One region of the Arthrobacter sp. P1_H7 genome, then DNA from elsewhere that is predicted to be linked to it. Evidence: riboswitches for the same ligand, from Rfam matches in the RefSeq annotation. Region 1 holds a riboswitch; the other holds the start of a gene.
The links. A riboswitch is a leader RNA that binds a small molecule or an ion and turns the genes downstream of it on or off. The one in region 1 is predicted to bind S-adenosylmethionine.
Positions count from the first base shown of each region.

Region 2: another riboswitch for S-adenosylmethionine. It lies ahead of AC1DXI_RS11885 (DUF1737 domain-containing protein); the one in region 1 lies ahead of metX (homoserine O-acetyltransferase MetX).

Region 1 covers NZ_JBFUCO010000002.1:295,056-298,862, reverse strand. The annotation lists gene AC1DXI_RS02040 (MFS transporter) at 1-1,211, opposite strand, end outside; gene metX (homoserine O-acetyltransferase MetX) at 1,378-2,517, opposite strand; SAM riboswitch class IV at 2,529-2,644, opposite strand; gene AC1DXI_RS02030 (bifunctional o-acetylhomoserine/o-acetylserine sulfhydrylase) at 2,748-3,807, opposite strand, start outside.
Region 2 covers NZ_JBFUCO010000010.1:208,767-212,573, forward strand. The annotation lists gene AC1DXI_RS11875 (aminodeoxychorismate lyase) at 1-737, shown strand, start outside; gene AC1DXI_RS11880 (ATP-grasp domain-containing protein) at 810-1,766, opposite strand; SAM riboswitch class IV at 2,085-2,198, shown strand; gene AC1DXI_RS11885 (DUF1737 domain-containing protein) at 2,307-2,555, shown strand; gene AC1DXI_RS11890 (rhodanese-like domain-containing protein) at 2,552-2,971, shown strand; gene AC1DXI_RS11895 (O-succinylhomoserine sulfhydrylase) at 2,972-3,807, shown strand, end outside.

The DNA.
Region 1 (3,807 bases):
AGCGCGACGGCGATGATCGGAGCCAGCGAACCGGCCACAATCGAGGTGACCTGGTAGCCCAGCGAGACACCGGAGTAGCGCATCCGGGTCGGGAACATTTCGGCCATGAGCGCCGGCTGGCCGGCGTACATCAGGGAGTGGAACAGCAGGCCGATGGTGATCGCAGCGAGGATGACGAAGTCGTTCTTGGTGTCCATCATCGGGAAGGCGAAGAAGCCCCACGTGCCGCCGAGGATGGCGCCGGCCATGTAGACGGGCTTGCGGCCGACGTTGTCCGAGAGCCTGCCGACCATCGGGATCACGGCGAAGTGGATGAAGTGTGCCACGAGCAGCAGCAGCAGGATCCGCGAGGTGTCCGTCTGGACGACGACCTTCAGGTACGTGATCGAGAAGGTGACCACGAGGTAGTAGAGGATGTTCTCGGCGAAGCGCAGGCCCATCGCGGTGAAGACGCCCCGCGGGTAGCGGCGGAAGACTTCGGCCACGCCGTAGCCCTTGTTCTCGACTTCGACTTCCTTTTGGGCCTCCAGGAAGATGGGGGCGTCCTGGACCTTGGTGCGGATGTAGTAGCCGACCAGCACAATCACGGCGGAGAGCCAGAAGGCGACGCGCCAGCCCCAGCTGAGGAAGTCGGCGGAGGACAGCACGGAGGACAGCGTGAACAGCACGGCGGTGGCGAGCAGGTTGCCGAGCGGAACGGCCGACTGCGGCCAGCTGGACCAGAACCCGCGGGACTTGCTGGGGCTGTGCTCGGCGACGAGCAGGACGGCGCCGCCCCATTCACCGCCGACAGCGAAGCCCTGGGCAAAGCGCAGGAAGACCAGCAGCGCCGGGGCCCAGTAGCCGATCTGCGCGAAGGTGGGCAGGCAGCCCATCAGGAAGGTGGAAACGCCCACCAGGAGGATGCTGACCTGGAGCAGCTGCTTGCGGCCGAACTTGTCGCCGAAGTGGCCGAAGACGATGCCGCCGATCGGGCGGGCGACGAATCCGACGGCGTAGGTCAGGAACGCGGCGATAATGCCGTCGAGTTCCGTGCCCGAATTGGGGAAGAACGTTTTGCCGAACACCAGGGTGGCGGCGGAGGCGTAGAGGAAGAATTCATACCACTCAACCACCGTGCCGGCCATGGAGGCCGTTACTACCTTCTTCAGGCCGGACGTTTGGACGTCCGGCTCATCTGCGCGCGTTGTCGCGGCGTTTTCCGTGCTCATGAGAACTCCTTCGGTGTCGCCTTCGACACCCTGCGGACCATTGGACTGAGGACGCCCGTGATGTAGGGCACATGGCGTCATTCCCCATGAGTATGGACGCTCCCGCGCTGAGCCTCAACGGCCATTAGTGCAGAGCGCATCTGCAAAAATGCACAAGCAGGCGGGCCTAGTGGCCGAAGAAGGCCTCCCGGAGCTGGCCGCTGAGCTGGCCGATTTCGGTCAGGAAGCCGTCGTGGCCGATCGGCGCTTCGATGATGTGCAGTTCCGCTCCGCCCGGCAGGGCCTCGGCCAGCTGGCGGGACTGGGCCGGGAAGTACAGGCGGTCCGAGTCCACCGCCGCCACGAGGAACTCTGCGGTGGCCGGGGCCAGGGCCTCCGCGAGGCTGCCGCGCCCGCGGCAGACATCATGGCTCATGAGGGCTTCGGTTATGGCGATGTAGCTGTTGGCATCGAAGCGCCGGACCAGCTTGCTGCCCTGGTGGTCCAGGTAGCTTTCCACCTGGTAGCGCCCGCGTCCGGCCAGCGATCCGGCTTCCAGGGGCGTCTCCGACTCCTGGGCGTTCCGGCCAAACCGGCCGTCCAGTTCGGCCGCAGAGCGGTAGGTGATGTGCGCGATGCGGCGGGCGAGGGCGAGCCCAGCCTCGGGTTCGTGGCCGCCGTAGTAGTTCCCGCCGTTGAAGTGGGGATCCTGGCGGATGGCCAGCGTCTGGGCCTGCGCAAAGGCAATCTGTTCGGCCGTGCTGCTGGGGCCGACGGAAATCACGGCGCAGCGCCGGACCCGGCTGGGGTACGTGACGGCCCATTCAAGGGCGCGCGCGCCGCCAAGCGAGCCGCCCACCACGGCGTACCAGCAACCGATGCCCAGGGCGTCGGCCAGCCGCGCCTCGGCAGCGGTGGTGTCGCGCAGGGTGACGAGCGGGAAGCGCGATCCCCAGGGGCGCCCGTCGGGGGCCGGGGTGGAGGGTCCCGTGGAACCGTAGCAGCCGCCGAGGATGTTGATCGAGATGACGAAATACTTGTCCGTGTCCACGGGCGCTCCGGGTCCGGCGAGCTGTTCCCACCAGCCGGGTTCCCCGCTTTCGCCGCGGGTCACATGCGTGTCGCCGGTCAGGGCGTGTTCAATGAGGACGGCGTTGGTGGCGTCAGCGTTCAGGGTCCCCCACGTCTCGTAGGCGAGGACCACATCCGGCAGCAGAATCCCGGATTCGAGCTGCAGATCACCGATCCTGACGAACTGGACGGTCCCGTCCGGGGTCCGGGATGGTTTGGTTTCGGGTACACCCGTGCGGGTGACGGCAATCGTCATGTGAGGACCTATCTTCGCGCTTGCCTGCCGTCAGCTGACCGGCAGGCCAGGTCTTCACCCGGGGCACCCCGCCGCAAAAGGAGGGTTGCCGGCCAGCAAGCCGGGGCTGTCGCTGGCACTCATGACCTGATACGAGTCTACGAAACACGGTGCGGAAATCACGAAGATTGTGACTTCCATGTGACAGCCCCCTGGCCGGCCGCCCCTTGCGGGGAGGCCGGCCGGGGTGACTATGCGGACTTGGCCGAGCGGAATCCGGCGTCGAGGTCCGCGAGGATGTCGTCGATGTGCTCCAGTCCCACCGACAGCCGCACCATCCCGGGGTTCACCCCGGCGATCGTCTGCTGTTCGGGCGAGAGCTGGCTGTGGGTGGTCGACGCCGGGTGGATCACCAGGGACCGGACATCGCCGATGTTCGCGACGTGCGAGTGCAGTTCGAGGGCATCGACGAACCGCTTGCCGGCCTCCGCTCCCCCGGCGATGTTGAACGCCACGACGGCGCCGGTCCCCTTGGGCCCATACTTGCGGCCGCGCTCGTACCAGGGGCTGGAGGGCAGCCCGGCGTAGGCGACCGATTCGACGTCGTCCCGCCCCTCCAGCCATTGCGCCACCTTGGTGGCGTTGGCCACGTGGCGCTCCACGCGCAGGCTCAGCGTTTCGATGCCTTGGGCGATGAGGAAGGCGTTGAACGGGGACACCGCGGAGCCGAGGTCGCGCAGTAGCTGGACCCGGGTCTTGAGGATGTAGGAAAGATTCGCGCCCAGTGCGCCGTCGGCGCCGAGGTCGCGCGCGTAGACCAGGCCGTTGTACGTGGGGTCCGGGGTGTTGAAGCCGGGGAACCGCTCCGGGTCCTTCCCGAAGTCGAAGTTGCCGGAGTCCACGATCACGCCGGCGATTGCGGCGCCGTGCCCGCCGAGGTACTTGGTGGCGGAATGGACCACGATGTCCGCGCCCCACTCGATCGGCCGGATCAGGTAGGGGGTGGAGAGCGTGTTGTCGACGACCAGCGGCACGCCGGCCTCGTGCGCCACGCGGGAGACGCCCTCGATGTCCAGCACGTCCTGGCGGGGGTTGGAGACCACTTCGCCGAAGAACAGCTTGGTGTTGGGCTGGACGGCGTCCCGCCACTGGTCCAAGTTGTCCGGGTCCGCCACGAAGGTCACGGAGATGCCGAACTTCTTCAGCGTGTGGGCGAGCAGGTTGTAGGTTCCGCCGTAGAGACTGGGGCTGGCCACCACGTGGTCCCCGGCCTCGGCGATATTGAGGATCGCGAACGTCTCGGCGGCCTGG
Region 2 (3,807 bases), on a different contig from region 1:
ACATCCCGGCCGAGGACGCATGGCGGCGGGCGGTGGAAACCGCCATCCGCGAGTTCCGGGGGCAGGAACCTGCCGCGGCTGCAACGCACGGCACGGGGCAGGATGAGGTGGTGGTGAAGCTGATTGTCACCCGCGGGCCGGAGGGCGCGGCTGCCCCCACGTGCTGGGTCCAGGCCTCCGCGCCAGCGGCCGCGGGCCGCCGGCAGCGCGAGACCGGGATCGACGTCATCCTGCTGGACCGCGGCTACGACAGTGAAGTCGGCGAGCGCGCCCCGTGGCTCCTGCTCGGCGCCAAGACCCTTTCCTACGCCGTGAACATGGCGGCGTTGCGCTACGCCCACCGGCAGGGCGCCGACGACGTCATCTTCACGTCCGCGGACGGCCGGGTGCTGGAGGGTCCGACGTCGACCGTTCTGCTGGCCCACCTGGAAACCTCGGACGACGGCGCCGGCGGCGTCCGCACCGTCCGGCGGCTCATCACTCCCCAGCTGGACAGCGGCATCCTGCCCGGCACGTCACAGGGCGCCCTGTTCACCGCCGCCAAGGCCGCCGGCTGGGAGCTGGGCTACGGCCCGCTGGAGCCGAAGGACCTGCTGGACGCCGATGCGGTCTGGCTGATCTCCAGCATCCGGCTCCTGGCCCCGGTGAACCACATCGACGGCCAGGAAATCGGCACCCCGGAACTGCGGCGCCAGCTCACGGCCGAACTCAACGCCCTCTTCGCCACCATCGAATAGCAACGCGGGGTCAGGTACGGCCCATCCCATGTCCCCGGATGGGCCGTAAGTGACCCCGCGTTGGTGTTGCGCTCACCCCAGGGCGTCCGCGGGCACTGCCGGGCACCGGCGGAAGGAGGCCGGGTTGAATGCCGGGAGGGTGAACGTTGCCAGCACGGCGTCGAGCATTTCCGGGGCCCACGTGCTGTTCTCGCCCAGGGTCGCGCAGACACCCAGCACCACGGGCGTTCCGTCGGTTCGGCGGCGGATCTGGACCTGGACCGGCCCGGTCAGCCCGAGCGTGCGGACGGCGGCCAGACCCAGCTTGCGCACATCCCCGGCCTGATTCGCCGGCACCCTCCGGCTGACTTCGTCGCTGCCGGCGCGTCCATACGGAGTCCTGGTCTTCTCGAGGACCACCGCCACCGGGGCCATCGCGTTGCGTGCCGGGGTGCCGAACACCAGGCACACGTAGTCGGCGCCCGGGATAAATTCCTGGACCAGTTGCCCCGCCGGCATGTTCTTCCAGCTAACAGAGGCGGTTCCGGCCAGCAGGTGGACACCATGGGAGCCTTTGAAGACCCGCGGCTTGACCACCACGGGGCCGCTGAGGCCGGCGAGGGATGCCGGCGCGGCGGCGAGGTCGCCCGGAACCGCGAACCGGGGCACCGGAATGCCGGCTGCCTGCAGCGCCCAGGTGGTGAAAAGCTGATCGTTGGCGAGGGCCACCGCGGCAGGATCACCCACGATGATCCGCACGTCCTGGGCGAATCCGGCGCGGGCCGCGGCCAGGACCGGGAGTTCCACGGTGAGGGTCGGAATGATGACGTTGATGGCTTCGCGGTCCACCAGCCGGCGCAGGTCCAGGATCATGTCCGGGTCCGTCGCCGGCAGGAGCCTGACCGCGGCGGCGGCGGGAGCCTCCCCGGCCTGACGGGTGTCGGCGCGGGCATCGGAGCCGAGGTACGGGAGGCCCCGGGCTTCGAGCTGGGCCGCGACGGCCCGTCCGGCGGCGCTTGTAATCCCGGTAACGAGTATGCGCGGGTCCACTATTGCTCCATTCCGCCGTCACCGGCCGGACCGCGGCTGCGGCTCCGACCGTTCCAGCCACCGATTCTCAGACAGCCTGTTGATGGACAGACGAGTCGTTTCACGGACTGCTCGATTCACAAACTGCCAGAATCACCTGCAGCGCCGGCCGACGCGTCGGACCTAATCCCCCCAGTAGACGGCGAAACGTCCCGGCAGACACGAGTGGGCAGTACCCGAAACTGGAGCCCGCCACTACTCGCCCGGGCCACGGCCCGGTTACGGAACATGACGACGGCGGCGGTGCGGGCCGGCGTCGCAGGTGTTACGTTTTTGGGGAGTAATGAGAACCGGTGCCAAGCCCTGACTGGCCGGTCGGCAACCCTCCCTTTCGCGGCGGGGTGCCTCAGGTGAATACTCGGCAATCGAGAATTCGAGCTGCAAGCGTGAAAGAGGAGATCCGTCGTGACCGACACGTCAATACCCACAACAGCCACCAGTACAGTCCCCGCCGCAGCCCCCAGCACTGCACCCAGTGCACCACCTGCCGGCGAGGAAAGACTGGCCTACCGCCTGTTCACCGGCGCGGATGACCGCGCCTTTTGCGAGCGGGTGTCAGCCGCCCTGGCCGAGGGCTATGTGCTGCACGGAAGCCCCGCCGCCAGCTTCAACGGAAGCACCGTGATCGTGGCGCAGGCGCTGGTCCTGCCCGCCGCGATTGCAAGTGCGGACGCCGCCGTGGCCAATGCGGTTGATGAGCTCGACGCCGACGAGTTTGGCGCCGACGGGGCCTTCGCGGGCCACGCATGAGCTACGCCGGAGACCTCAGCCCGGATCAGGCGTGGGCCAAGCTGGAGGCCGGAGCCATCCTGGTGGATGTCCGAACCGAGGGCGAATGGGCCAACATCGGCATCCCGGACACCGCGGCCGCGGGCGAAAGCCGCAACGATCCGCTCTTCATCCAGTGGAACCTCGCCGGCGGCACGCCGAACCCGCACTTCGTGGAACAGCTAAGGCAGCAGGCGCCGGAGGACATCGCCGTCGAGCTGGTGTTCCTTTGCCGCTCCGGTGCCCGGTCGATCGCCGCCGCGACGGCCGCGACGGCCGCCGGCTACACCTCGTACAACGTCCTCGAGGGCTTCGAAGGCGAGACCGACCGCTTCGGCGAACGCACCGTCAACGGCTGGAAGAACCGCGGCCTGCCCACCAACCTCGGAAAGATTTAAGTGACTTTCAATCCCGACGCCGCCGGCTGGGCGGCCGACACCCAGGCTGTCCGCGGCGGCCTTGACCGCACCGGCTTCCAGGAAACCACCGAGCCGATCTTCCTCAACTCAGGATTCGTCTACGAGTCCGCGGCCGCCGCCGAGCGCGCCTTCACCGGGGAGGACGAGCGCTTCGTCTACTCCCGCTACGGCAACCCCTCCGTCGCCACCTTCCAGGAGCGGCTCCGGCTGCTCGAGGGAACGGAGGCGTGTTTTGCGACGGCGTCCGGCATGTCCGCCGTCTTCACCGCCCTGGGCGCGCTGTTGGCGGCCGGGGACCGGGTGGTCGCGGCCCGCTCGCTGTTCGGCTCGTGCTTCGTGATCCTCAACGAGATCCTGCCGCGCTGGGGTGTCGAGACGGTCTTCGTGGACGGCCCGGACCTGGGGCAGTGGCAAGCCGCGCTGTCCGAGCCGACCACCGCGGTGTTCTTCGAGTCGCCGTCGAACCCCATGCAGGAAATCGTGGACATCGCCGCCGTGAGCAAACTGGCGCATGCGGCCGGCGCCACGGTGGTGGTAGACAACGTCTTCGCCACCCCGCTGCTGCAGCGCTGCGGCGACCTCGGCGCGGACGTGGTGGTCTACTCCGGCACCAAGCACATCGACGGCCAGGGCCGGGTCCTGGGCGGGGCCATCCTGGGCACCAGGGAATTCATCGACGGGCCCGTCAAACAGCTCATGCGGCACACCGGTCCGGCGCTTTCGGCGTTCAATGCCTGGGTGCTCACCAAGGGCCTGGAGACCATGGCCTTGCGCGTCAACCATTCCTCGGCCTCGGCGCTGCGCCTGGCCGAATG